3 regions of the Dyella sp. CR10 genome follow, and region 3 is predicted to be linked to each of the others. Evidence: riboswitches for the same ligand, from Rfam matches in the RefSeq annotation. Region 3 holds a riboswitch; each other region holds the start of a gene.

Region 1 (4,410 bases), 1.3 Mb from region 3:
CGTCCGCTCGTGGCATCCACGCGGCCGTCCGCGCGCAGCACGTAAGGCAGCGCGCGCGCGGGACGCACGCCGGCTTCCTGCGCCGGCATGCCCTGCACGGACGGGATGGCCGGAGCGGGCAAGCTCTTGCATTGCTGGTCCGCGGCGGCGGTATAGCCGGTGGTCGACGGCAGGCTGGGCCAGCTGGTGTTGGTGCCGGTGAAATCGAACGCGCTGAGCAGGTCGCCGCATACCGCGCGGCGCCAGGCGCTGATGTTCGGCTCCATCACGCCGAAGCGTTTCTCCAGCAAGCGCAGCACCGAGGTGTGATCGAACACCTCCGAGCACACCCAACCGCCGCGCGTCCATGGCGACACCACGATCAGCGGCACGCGGAAACCCAGCCCGATCGGCAGGCCGTTGTTGATCTCGCCGGTCACGCTTACCGTGGACAGGCCGTCGGCGGACGAGGCCGGCGGCGTCGGCGGCGGCACGTGATCGAAGAAGCCGCCGTTTTCGTCGTAGTTGAGGATGAACGCGGTCTTGGCCCACACCGCCGGATTCGACGCCAGGGCGGCCAGCAGGCGTGCGCTCAGATCCTCGCCGTAAGCGGGCTTGTAGCTGGCGTGTTCGGAAAGGTAGTCGGCGGCGACGATCCAGGACACCTGCGGCAGCATGTCGTTGGCCACGTCGCCGGCGAAGGCGGCGACCAGGTCGGGCACGGTCGCCATGCCTTTGTCGTGCAGCGGCGTGCCGGCCTTGGCTTGCTTGAAGTTCTTGAACCAGGCCAGCGCGTTGTCGTCGAAGTTGTTGCTCTCCTGGTACACCTTCCAGCTCACGCCTGCCTTTTCCAGGCGCTCGGCATAGGTAGTCCAGGTGAAGCCCGCGCTGGGCTCGGTGTTGTCCAGCACGGCCGCCTGGCCCACCGACAGGCCATTGCTGCCGGTCATCGCGTGCAGGCGGTTGGGGTTGGTCTGGGTGAGCGTGGCGGCGAAGTAGTGGTCGCAGATCGTGAAGGCATCGGCCAGCGCGTAATAGAACGGCAGGTCGGCGCGCTCGAAATGACCCATGCCCAGGCCGGCTGCGCGCGCCGTGTTCCACGCATCGAACTTGCCCTTGTTGAAGATGGCGGTGTCGACCGGATAGCTCATCGCCGGCGCGCTGGCGCAGATCGCGCTGGTGGTCGAGGTATCCATGCGGAACGGCAGCAGGTAGCCGTCGGTGTTGCCGCTGTATGGCTGGTGCCACACATCACGCGCGCCACCGGGCAGCGGCGCCGGCACGCGGTCGCCGAAGCCGCGCACGCCGCGCAGGCTGCCGTAGTAATGGTCGAAGGAGCGGTTCTCCTGCATGAAGATCACGATGTGCTGCACATCGCTGAGATCGCCGTTGACCGTGGCGGCCGGCGTGGCCAGCGCCTGGCGGATGGCCGGTGGCAGGGCCGATATCGCGGCCAGTCCGCCGGCGGAGGCCGCGGCCATCTTGAGGAAGTTGCGCCGGGTGGCGTCGTGATTCTCGCTCATGCCGCACTCCTGGTGATGCCGGCATGGGCGGGCCGGCGGCGGGTGGAATGACCGCCGCCTAGGACACCGCATGGGTGTTTCAGTCCGATGCAACCGGCAGGACAGTTTCAGGACACGCAGGGGGCCGGTGCGCCGGCCTGTCTAATGCTTCTTCACGCGGCATGGATGAGGTGATGGGACGCGGACTTTGCCGCATCGGTCGCGAACCTCTAAGATGCCGCTCGCCTGAGGTGACCGCCGGCCTGGCCGGTGGTTGAAACGGGAATCCGGTGCGCCGTCTTTACGGCTATTCCGGAGCTGCCCCCGCAACGGTAGGCGAGCAACGGCCAGCGAATGCCACTGTGCTTGAAGAGCATGGGAAGGCGCCGGCCGGGAAGGCACCAGCCTTCGCTCGCGAGCCCGGAGACCGGCCTCGAGGTGAACCGGACATGCGGTGGGCGTGCTCCTGGCGAGCGTGCCTCCGTGCGTCCGTCCAGTGTGCTCCTTTCGTCTGTCCAGACCCGAAGCGATCCGCGCGGGCTGGCGCGGTCTAGGAGCCACCAGTGTCACTGCCTCTCCCGTTGTTGCGACGGTCCGCGCTCGCGGCCGCGTCGTTCCTTATGTTTTCCGCTGTTGCCTGCGCCGACGAACCGGCGAGCGATCTGCGCGGCGTGGTGGTCACGGCCACCCGTACCGAACAGACTGAAGCCGACACGCTGGCATCGGTCACCGTGATCGACCGTGCCGACATCGACCGCCTGCAGCCGCAGTCCGTGGCCGATCTGCTGCAGGGCACGCCGGGCCTGTCGATGGCCAACAACGGCGGGCCGGGCAAGGCGACTTCGCTGTTCCTGCGCGGGACCGAAGCCGATCACGTGCTGGTACTGGTCGACGGCGTGAAGATCGGTTCGGCTACGCTGGGCCAGCCGTCGATCCAGAACATCCCGGTGGCGCAGGTCGAGCGCATCGAGATCGTGCGCGGCCCGTTCTCCAGCCTGTATGGCTCGGAGGCGCTGGGTGGCGTCATCCAGATCTTCACGCGACGCCCGCGCGGCGCGTTCGAGCCCGATCTCGAATTGGGCTACGGCAGCAACGCCAGCTTCCGCGGCGCGGCCGGACTCGGCGGCAAAGTGGGCGATGGCTGGTATGCCGTGCAGGCCACGCACGAGGACACGGACGGCATCAACGCCTGCCGCGGCAAGCCATCGCCGCGCGGCGCGGGTTGTTTCGTGGACGAGCCGGACCGCGACGGTTTCCGCGACAGCTCCGTGTCGCTCAAGGGCGGCTATCGCTTCGACGAAGCCTGGGATGCGGACGCGCAATGGCTGCGCAGCTGGGGCTACAACGCGTACGACGGATCGACCAGCAATCAGGCCGACGTGGTGCAGCAGGTTGCCGGTGCGCGCGTGCATTGGCGTCCTGATCAGGCGTTCACCATGACGCTGAGCGCGGGACAGAGCGCCGACCTCAGCGACAACTATCTCAACGGCCTCTACACCAGCACATTCGATACGCATCGCGACCTGGGTTCGCTGCAGGGCGACCTTGCGCTGGGCGGCGGACTGTGGAGCCTGGGTTACGACTGGCAGCGCGATCGCGTGGACAGCAGTACGTCCTACGCGCGCGATCGCCGTCTCAACCGCGGCGTGTTCGGCCAGTGGCAGCAGACCTTCGGCACGCACTCGTTCCAGGCCAGCCTGCGCCATGACGACAACCAGCAATTTGGCGGCAAGACGACCGGTAGTCTGCTGTGGGGCTGGCAGTTCGCTTCGGCGTTGCGACTTACGGCCAGCGCCGGCTCCGCCTACAAGGCGCCGACCTTCAATGAGCTGTACTACCCGGGCTACGGCAGCGCCGCGTTGCGCCCGGAGAGCTCGCGCAGCTACGAGCTTGGCCTGCGCGGCACGCCTGCCTGGGGCCTGTGGTCGGTCAACGCGTTCGAGAACCGGATCCGCGACTTGATCGCCTACGACGCCTCGATCGGCCTCCCCGGCAACGTCGAGCGCGCGCGCATCCGTGGCGCGGAGGCGGTGGCGTCGACCACGCTGGCGGGTTGGACATGGCGTGGTACCGCCACCTGGCTGGATCCGCGCAACCGGAGCGCGACCAATCGCGACAAGCTGCTGCCGCGCCGCACCGGACGCAGCGCGCGCATCGATGCGGACCGCAGCTTCGGCGCCTTCAGCGTTGGCGCCAGCGTGTACGCCGCGGGGCGCCGCTACGACGACCTGGCCAATATGCGCCGACTGGGCGGTTATGCGCTGACGGACCTGCGCCTGGCCTACGCGCTGGACCACGCATGGAAGTTGCAGCTGAGCCTGCGCAATGCCTTCGACAAGCACTACGAAACCGCGGCCTTCTACAACCAGCCGGGCCGCACCGCCATGCTGAGCGTGAGCTACCGGCCCGCGCAGTGAACCTGAATCCCTCCAGGAGCGAACCATGACCGCCACGCCACCGCGTTTCTCCGCGCCGCTCGCCATCGCGCTCGCCGCGGTGATGATCGCCACGCGTTTTCATCACTTCGGCACGGCGCTGCATCTGCCCGATGCGTCGATGGCGCTGTTCTTCCTCGGCGGTCTGTGGCTGCGCCGGCACCTGGCATTCGCCGGCTTCATCGCGCTGGCGGTGGCATTGGACTGGGTGTCGGTGTCGTACGCGGGTGTCAGCGATTTCTGCGTGACGCCCGCCTACAGCTTCCTGCTGCCGGCCTATGCGGCGCTGTGGTACGCCGGCCGCGCCTGGTCGATACGGATGGCACCGACACCGGGCAGGCTGGCCGGCGCCTTTGGGCTGGCGGCGCTGGCCGCGTCGGTGTCCTTCCTGATCTCCAATGGGGCCTTCTACTGGCTGGGCGGCCGCTATGCCCAGCCGCACATGAGCGAGTACCTGGCCCGCGCTTGGCAATGGGGTCCGCTGTTCGTGCGCA
Region 2 (4,410 bases), 410 kb from region 3:
TCCTGCTGGCCGCTGTAGACCTTCGCCACGTCGGACAGACGCACCGGCGTGCCGTTCTTCACCGAGATCAGCAGCTGGCCGAACTCCTCCGGGTCGTGCAGGGCATCGGTAGCGGTGACCGTCATCTGGGTCACGCCATCGCTCAGCGTGCCCTGCGGCGAGGTGACGTTGGCTGCGCGCAGCGCGTTGCGCACATCGTTGCCGGACAGTCCCATCGCCGCCAGCTGCGCATTGTTGAGCTCGACGCGCACCGCCTTCGGCCGGCCGCCCATGATGCGCACCTGAGCCACGCCCGGCACCTGCGACAGGACCGGCTTGATGAGCGTGTCGGCCATGTCGAACAGCTTGTCCGGCGTCTGCGTGCTGGAGGTCATCGACAGCAGCAGCACCGGCATTTGCGAGTTGTTGAATTTGAAGTAGCGCGGCGGGATGGTCATGCTCGACGGCAGGTCCACCTGGGCGGCGTTGATCGCCGCCTGTACGTCGCGCGCCAGCTTGTCGGTCGACTTGCCCGGTTCGAACAGCAGGACCACCGAGGTCGAGCCGTCGTTGCTCTCCGAACTCATCTCCTTGATGCCCGGGATCCGGCCCAGGTGGCGCTCCAGCGGAGCGGCCACGGTGGACGCCATGGTCTGTGCGCTCGCGCCCGGGACTTCGGCATAGACCGACATGCCGGGGAACTCCAGCGCCGGCAGCGCCGCCACGCCGATCAGGATGTAGGTCCAGAGGCCGGCCAGCGCCAAGCCCAGGGCGAGCAGCGAAGTGCCCACCGGACGGCGGATCATTGGAGCGAAGATGTTCACGTGTTCCCCGGGCGGCGCCTCCTGCGGCGCTCCGGGCGGGACTTTATGCCGGGGACGGGCTGCTTGGGATGTGCCTGAAGTTCGGCCCGCGTCCAGGCCGCAGGTCGGGACGAGCCGACGCTCGCCCCGACCCGTGCCAGGCATTAGTGCGACGGGCTGTAGCGCACCGTCAGATAGGCCGTGCGGCCCAGCTGGTTGTAGAAGCGCACGGTTTCGTAGCGGTGATCGAACACATTGGCCACGCGTGCCTGCAGGCTCCAGCCCGGCTGGAAGTTCCAGCTGGCGCGCAGGTCCACGGTGGCGTAGCCGCCCAGGCGCTGCAGGTTGGCCGCGTCGTCGTAGCGGTAGCCCTCGCTATTGACCGTGCCGCCGACGCTGAAGGCGCCCAGGTCGCGGTCCAGGTCGACGCGGGCGATGCGCTCCGGGCGGCGCGCCAGCAGGTTGCCGTGGTTGGGGTCGTCCTCGCCGCGGTTTTCCGGCTTCTGGAAGGTCAGGTAGCCGCGCACGTGCCAACCGTCCACGTCGGCGCCCAACTGGCCCTCGATCCCGCGGATACGCGCCTTGCTGACGTTGACGGGCACGAAGTTGGCGTCGTAGCCGATGAGGTCGTCGACCTTGGTCTGGTAGGCATTGATCGCCCAGTTCCATGCGCCGGGGCGCGCCGACAGCCCAATCTCCGCCGTGCGCGACTTCTCCGGCTTGAGGTCCGGGTTCGCGGTGGGGAAGCCGAAGAACGGCGGGAAGTACAGGTCGTTGAAGGTCGGCGCGTGGAACGCGCTGCCGTACGAAGCGGTGAGCTTCATGCCGTTGGCGAACCGGTAGCCGTAGGCAGCGGCGCCGGTGTCGTGGTTGCCGAACTGCTGGTTGTGGTCGTGGCGCGCCGACAGCTGCACTTCGTGCGAGCCGAACTGGCCCTGGTACAGCGCGAACACGCCGGTGTTGTTGCGCTTGGTGCGCAGGAAATCGGTGTCGCTCTGCACGCGTTCCTGCTGGTAATCCACGCCGGCGCTCAGCAGCTGGCCCGGCGCAAGCGTCACATCGTTCTGCCAGGACGCCTGGTTGCGACGCGAATACAGATTGCCTACGCGCAGCATGTCGGCGCCCAGGGCGGCGTTGTCGAGGTAATTGTCGGCGCGGTCGAGGTTCTGGCCGGCGCTCAGGCTCATCTTCCAGGCGTCCAGCACGGCGAAGCGCAGGTTCGCGCCGGCCACCTGCTGCGAGCGACGGGTGTAGTTCTGGAAGGAGCCGTCGTACTCGATGTCGCCCTTGCTCTTGAGCAAGCTGGCGGACAGTTCGGTGCCGTCGTCCCAGCGATAGCCGCCGCTGAGCGCGCCGTTATAGGTGCGATAGCCGTCGGCGTCCGGCTCGTTGACGAAGCACCCGCCCACGCCGGCCGCCGCGGCGCGGCAGGCATTGATGCCGCGCGTGTACTGGCCGCCCACGCTGGCGTTGAACCACGCGTTGCGCGAACCGCCGGACAGGCCGAACTGACCGTCGGCCAGGCGATGGCTGCCCACGCCCAGGGTCACGGAAGGCGTCAGGGCCTCACCGGGCTGGCCGTGGCGGGTGAAGATCTGGATCACGCCGCCGATCGCGTCGGAGCCGTACAGGCTGGAGCGCGGGCCGCGCACGATCTCGATGCGCTCGATCTGTTCGACCGGCAGCTGCTCGAACGCCGGGATGCCGGCACCCACGGTGCCGATGCGCACGCCGTCCACTAGCACCAGCGTGTGCGAAGAGTTGGTGCCGCGCATGAACAGCGACGTCTGCTGTCCCAGGCCGCCGGCGTTGGCGAAAGCCACGCCCGGCAGGCCCGCCAGCAGGTCTTGCACGGATTGCGGCTGCAGTCGTTCGATGTCGTCGCGCGTGAGCACCGTGACCGGCGCCAGCGTTTCGTCGATCGGCATCGCGGTGCGGGTGGCGGTCACCACCACGGTCGGCAGCTGCCCGGCCTGATTCTGGTCGGCGGCATGCGCCACCGCGACGCAGGACAGCAGGGCGGTGGCGAGCAGGGTCTTCTTCATGTGTCGCATTTCCTTGCGCCGCGCCTCTCGCACGGCTCATCGGTTCGTGAGCTGGCGCAACGTAAGCGAAGGAAGGAAAGGAACGACGGCAGGCGAACGAGCGCCGACACGTGGTCCGACCTCGCCCTCCGCGAGTCGCCAGTTGGAAATCCGGGCCGGTCTCCGGGCTCGCGAGTGCGCGTCGCCGCGCTCCGCAGTGGCCTTCCCATGCCCTTGGGCACAGTGGCTTCGTCACCGCGGCAAATTGCTCGCTTACCGTTGCGGGGGCAGCGCCGGCCTGACCCCGAGGGGCGCACCGGCTTCCCGTTTCATCCCTTCGGCCGACGGCTTGGGGACACCCGAACGAACGCAACTTTAACGGAGGGCCTCGTCGGCTGGCAATGTGGCCAACGGGTGATGTCGCGCGTTTGGACATCTATACGGCCAAACAAAGGTTCCATCGAGTGCGGCCGGCGGGGTGTTCGCGCAAGCTTCGTGCAGGCTTGCCGTCAGCCCGACGAAGGAATCGCAAGTTCTTGTTTTTAAAAAAGATGTAAGCCTCGCGCAAGAGTAAAAATTTTGTTGACGCGCGTCGCAGACGCCTCGTAAGGTCAGGCCCGGATCGCGCAAGTTCGCGCGTCGTCCACGAGGCATGGGGACGCCTTTGGGATCGGTCAAAGAACCGGTGGCGACGGCGAATGACTTGTTCCGCGATTCAACTTTCGGGCGTTCGCGCCTATCGGCCGTCAGGCCTTTCTGGGGAGATAGTTAAAGTGACCAATTTCCGACTCTTGGGTCGGGCGCCGCTGTGGCGCCAGACCGCGCTGGCGACTGCTCTGAGTTTGAGTCTGGCGGGCGTCGCCCTGGCCCAGTCCAACGCATCGGGCACTGTTTTTGGCCATGTGGACAGCGCCGCCGGTGGCAGCGTTCGCCTTGAAAACATCGACACGGGGCAGAGCCGTGATATCGCAGTCGATCAGTCCGGCCGCTACCGCGCCGCGTCGCTGCCGGTAGGCCGTTACAAGGTCAGCCTGATGAAGGACGGCAAGGTCGTGGACAGCCGCGACAACGTGGCCGTGCAGGTCGGTACTGGTACCGACGTTTCCTTTGCCGCTGCTGCAGCGGCGGCTGATGCCGCCAAGAACCTGGAAGGCGTGTCCGTGGTGGCCAGTGCGCTGCCGGCGATCGACGTGTCGTCGGTCGATTCGCGCACCGTGCTGACCTCCGAGACGCTGCAGAAGGTGCCGGTGGCGCGCAACATCACCGCCGCCGCGCTGCTGGCACCGGGCACGGTGCAGGGTGACTCGCGTTACGGCAACGTGGCCTCGTTCGGCGGCGCCTCGGCGGCCGAGAACCAGTACTACGTCAACGGTTTCGCCGTGACCAATTCGCTGACCGGCATCGGCATGGCCCAGCTGCCGTTCGACGCGATCGACCAGCAGCAGGTACTGACCGGCGGCTACGGCGCCGAGTACGGCCGCTCCACCGGTGGCGTGGTCAACATCGTGACCAAGCGCGGTACCAATCAGTGGAAGGCCGGCGCAGAAGTGCTGTGGATTCCCAGCGGCACGATGGCCGCGCCGCGCAACATCGTGCAGCCGTAC
Region 3 (4,410 bases):
GACGACGTGGCCGCTCAGATCGACAACTACCTGGCCCAGGCCCAGCCTGGCGACGGCGACCTGGTCTGCCTGGATTTCGAACCCTACCCGCACGGCGCCAGCATGACACTGAGCCAGGCTCGCGATTTCGTCGGGCTCTTTCAGGGACGCACCGGCCGTAACCCGGTCCTCTACGGTGGATACTGGCTGAAGCAGCAGCTAGGCGGCCATGCCGACGCGCTACTCACGCAATGCCCGCTGTGGCTTGCCCAGTACGGCCCCACCGCCGTGCTGCCGCCTGGCTGGAAGGACTACACGTTGTGGCAATTCACCGATCGCGAGCAGGGCATCCAGGGCGTGAGCAAGGTCGACCGCAACCGCTTCCGTGGCAGCGATGCCACACTGCGGCAACGCTGGCCGTTTACGTAAGCACTTCACTTCGTGCGTAGCGTGACGCCGGGCAACGACGGCGCCTGGCCGCAGCGCCCCGCTCGCAACGCATCCAGAAATGCCGTCGCCAGCTTCGTGGTATCGCGTTGCACGGTCGCGGCGAACTGGCCGCCGCCGAAATTCATGTGATTGGCGCCATCCACCACCGCCAGCCAGCGGCAACCAGGCCCGAGTCCGTCGAATGCTTGCATGCGCCAGCGATAGTCCCCGCCCAGTCCCTGGTCGCGCGTACCGGTGACCAGCAGCATCGGCGCACGGATCGGCGCCCACGCGCCGGTGGGAAACACCGGCCCCGGGCCTTCCGGCGAAAGTGCCACATAGGCATCGAAACCACCCTTCGGCGCCAGCCCCAGCTTGTTGCGTGCACCAGCCTCCAGCATCACCGTGATCGCGCCCATGGAGTGGCCCAGAAGCGCCTTGAACGGCGCGCGGCATCGCTGCTCCGACCAGGCCAGCGCCGCATCGACATCCTGGAAGCGCGTGCGATATGCCGATGCATCGGTCACCAGCGCGGCAAGACCGCCCTTGAAGCCGTCCTCGCGCATGTCCTGCTTGAGCACCGGCAGGCCGCTCTCGCGATGGCCCATCACCACCACTCGCCAGCCGTCGGCACTCAACGCTTCACCTACATAACGCAAACCCTGCTCGCTGCCGCCGGCGCCGTGCGAGACCAGCAGCAAGGGCGGACAAGCCTGCGTCGCGGCCGGCTCGTACACCATCAAAGGCGTGCTCGCGCCGTCGGCGCGCGGCGCTTCGGTGCGCTGCGCACCCCACGCATGAGCAGTGGGCAAGGCCAGCAGCACGGCGGCGATCTTCAGCGGCTTCGACATATCCCCTCCCCTATGGCAGCTCGCACTGCGGTAACGTGGCGGCCTTTCCCGCAAGGAACCGCGCCATGACCAGCCTGCTCTTCGTTGCCCTGCTGTCCGCACCCGGCATGCCGGCGGATGATTTCTCAACGCGGGTGCAGCAGGCGAAGTTGACGGAGGCCGCCAAGGGCGGTTCCGAGTACCAGAAGAAAATGTGGGACGCGATCGGCGACCGCACTACCGATGCCCTCAAAGGCTGCATCGCCTCCCTGCCCAAGCCGAACAAGGCCCCCTTCACCCTGGTCGCCGACGTGCACGCGGACGGCAGCCTGGGTCGCGTCGAAGTGCGCGCCCCCACCGACGTGGCCACCTGCCTGCTCAGCCAGTTCGCCGCCTGGAAGCTGCCCGCGCCGCCGGCCGACCCGGTGCCTTACCCCATCGAGGTGGACTTCACGATCACCCAGTGAAGGCTCCCCGGACGGGGAAATCCCTAGGGCCTGATCCCACGCCGTAGCCTTGCCCGAGCCCCGAAGGCTCACTGGGATTTTTTCGACGCCCGGCAAGCCCCGCCACGCCTCGCACCAGGGCACTTATCCACCGATCTATGCACAAGTGGTTGGGTTGACCGAGCCGGACACCCCCGATATGTTGTGCCCCGTCGGTGCCTCTCCCAGATCTTTATCTGACGAGCGGCTTGAGGGAATCCGGTGCAAATCCGGGACTGCCCCGCAGCGGTAAGCGGAAACGAAAGCTCCTATCGCACTGGCCGTCAGGCTGGGAAGCGGGGGCGAGTAGGTCGGATCGTTCGGCGACGAACTATCCATGTCCGCGAGTCCGAAGACCTGCCGACACGCCGCGGCCTTCTCTGCCGCGGTGAGTGATGGCGGCTTCCGCGGGGAGGCGCGCCGTGGCACGGGGCATCCGCTCCGTCGCCCGGCCGTCCGCGCTGAAAACGCCTTCGCCTCAGCCCTGCGCGCGGGAGCAGGTCGTTGAAGCCCTTGGCCTGGAGCGATGCCGCCATGCAACCTATCGATACCGACTCGCGCGAGCGCACTGACGACCGCGCGGACGCATCCGCTTTCCCTGTCGCCGCGGCCAGCGCCGAACCTGCGCGCATGGAACCCGTCGCGGAAACCCCATTCGCCCTGACCCCGCCGCACAACCCCGGCCAGATGCGCGTGACCAAGCGCAACGGCGGCCAGGAAGTGGTGGACGTCAACAAGATCGTCCGCGCGGTCACCCGCAGCGGCGAAGGCCTGCACGCGGTCGACCCGCTGCGCGTGGCCCTGAAGACCATCGGCGGCCTGTACGACGGCGCCACCACGCGCGAGCTGGACGAGCTGTCGATCCGCACCGCCGCCGCACTCACGGCGGAAGAGCCCGAGTACGGCCAGCTCGCCGCGCGCCTGCTCGGCGCCTATATCGACAAGGAAGTGAGCGGCCAGGAAATCCAGAGCTTCTCGCAATCCATCGCGCGCGGCGCGGAGCTCGGCATCCTCAATGACCGCCTGCGCGACTTCGTCGCTGCCCATGCGCGCAAGCTCAACGACGCGATCGATCCGCTGGCGACGCGTCGCTTCGAATACTTCGGCCTGCGCACCGTGTACGACCGCTACCTGCTGCGCCACCCGCAGCTGCGCAAGGTGGTCGAGACGCCGCAGTACTTCTTCATGCGCATCGCCTGCGCCCTGGGCGGCAACGACATCGGCGAGACGCTGGAGCTGTACCGCCTGCTCTCCTCGCTGGAATACATGGCCAGCTCGCCCACCCTGTTCAACGCCGGCACCGCGCACGAGCAGCTCAGCTCCTGCTTCCTGCTCGACTCGCCCACCGATTCGCTGGAATCGATCTACGAGAAGTACGGCGACGTGGCCAAGCTCAGCAAGTTCGCCGGCGGCATCGGCCTGGCCTACTCGCGCGTGCGTTCGCGCGGCTCGCTGATCAAGGGCACCAACGGCCACTCCAACGGCCTGGTGCCGTGGCTGAAGACGCTGGACGCCTCGGTCGCCGCGGTCAACCAGGGCGGCAAGCGCAAGGGCGCGGCCTGTGTGTACCTGGAGCCCTGGCACGCGGACATCGAGGAGTTCCTCGAACTGCGCGACAACACCGGCGACGAAGCGCGCCGCACGCACAACCTCAATCTGGCCAATTGGATCCCCGACGAGTTCATGCGTCGCGTGGAGCGCGACGGCGAATGGTCGCTGTTCGACCCGAAGATCGTGCCGCACTTCGTCGACAGCTGGGGCGAGACGTTCGAGCGCGCCTACCGCGAGGCGGAAGCCGCGGGCTTGGCCACGAAGAAGGTCAAGGCGCGCGAACTTTACGCGCGCATGCTGCGCACCCTGGCCCAGACCGGCAACGGCTGGATGACCTTCAAGGACCGCAGCAACGCCACCAGCAACCAGACGGCCAAGGCGGAGAACGTCATCCACCTGTCCAACCTGTGCACCGAGATCCTCGAGGTGACCAACGCCGGCGAGACGGCAGTGTGCAATCTCGGCTCGGTGAACCTGGCGCGTCACGTGGTGGATGGCGTGTTCGACTTCGACAAGCTCGCCGCCACCGTGCGCACCGCGGTGCGCCAGCTGGATCGCGTGATCGACCTGAACTTCTACCCGATCGACACCGCGCGCACCGCCAACATGAAATGGCGTCCGGTGGGCCTGGGCGTGATGGGCCTGCAGGACGTGTTCTTCAAGCTGCGCCTGCCCTTCGACTCGGCCGAGGCGCTGGCGTTGTCCACGCGCATCGCCGAGGAGATTTATTTCCACGCGCTGTCGATGTCCAACGAGCTGGCCCGCCAGTACGGCGCGCACCCGGGCTTCGGCGAAAGCCGCGCCGCCAACGGCGAGCTGCAGTTCGACTACTGGCCGCAGGCGAAGCCGCACGACCCGGCGCGCTGGGAAAGCCTGCGCACAAGCCTGAAGGAGCATGGCCTGCGCAACTCGCTGCTGATCGCCATCGCGCCGACGGCGACCATCGCCTCGATCTCCGGCTGCTACGAGTGCATCGAGCCGCAGGTCAGCAATCTGTTCAAGCGCGAGACGCTGTCCGGCGACTTCCTGGTGGTGAACCGCTACCTGGTCGAGGAGCTGAAGACGCTGGGCCTGTGGACGCCCGAGGTCCGCGACGCCATCAAGCTGGCCGAGGGTTCGATCCAGGGCATCACGGC

The links. Region 3 has a riboswitch for cobalamin ahead of ACNR9O_RS22195 (ribonucleoside-diphosphate reductase subunit alpha). Riboswitches for the same ligand answer to the same signal wherever they lie in the genome.
Region 1: linked by a shared signal. The riboswitch ahead of btuB (TonB-dependent vitamin B12 receptor) and the one ahead of ACNR9O_RS22195 (ribonucleoside-diphosphate reductase subunit alpha) in region 3 are both predicted to bind cobalamin.
Region 2: linked by a shared signal. The riboswitch ahead of btuB (TonB-dependent vitamin B12 receptor) and the one ahead of ACNR9O_RS22195 (ribonucleoside-diphosphate reductase subunit alpha) in region 3 are both predicted to bind cobalamin.

What each region holds. Positions count from the first base shown of each region.
Region 1 covers NZ_CP185986.1:3,665,825-3,670,234, reverse strand. The annotation lists gene ACNR9O_RS16605 (phosphocholine-specific phospholipase C) at 1-1,502, opposite strand, end outside; cobalamin riboswitch at 1,714-1,932, shown strand; gene btuB (TonB-dependent vitamin B12 receptor) at 2,102-3,898, shown strand; gene ACNR9O_RS16595 (hypothetical protein) at 3,924-4,410, shown strand, end outside.
Region 2 covers NZ_CP185986.1:4,544,498-4,548,907, reverse strand. The annotation lists gene ACNR9O_RS20475 (efflux RND transporter permease subunit) at 1-803, opposite strand, end outside; gene btuB (TonB-dependent vitamin B12 receptor) at 947-2,827, opposite strand; cobalamin riboswitch at 2,964-3,184, opposite strand; gene ACNR9O_RS20465 (TonB-dependent receptor) at 3,580-4,410, shown strand, end outside.
Region 3 covers NZ_CP185986.1:4,954,263-4,958,672, reverse strand. The annotation lists gene ACNR9O_RS22210 (glycoside hydrolase family 25 protein) at 1-408, shown strand, start outside; gene ACNR9O_RS22205 (alpha/beta hydrolase family protein) at 414-1,259, opposite strand; gene ACNR9O_RS22200 (hypothetical protein) at 1,325-1,705, shown strand; cobalamin riboswitch at 1,881-2,102, shown strand; gene ACNR9O_RS22195 (ribonucleoside-diphosphate reductase subunit alpha) at 2,258-4,410, shown strand, end outside.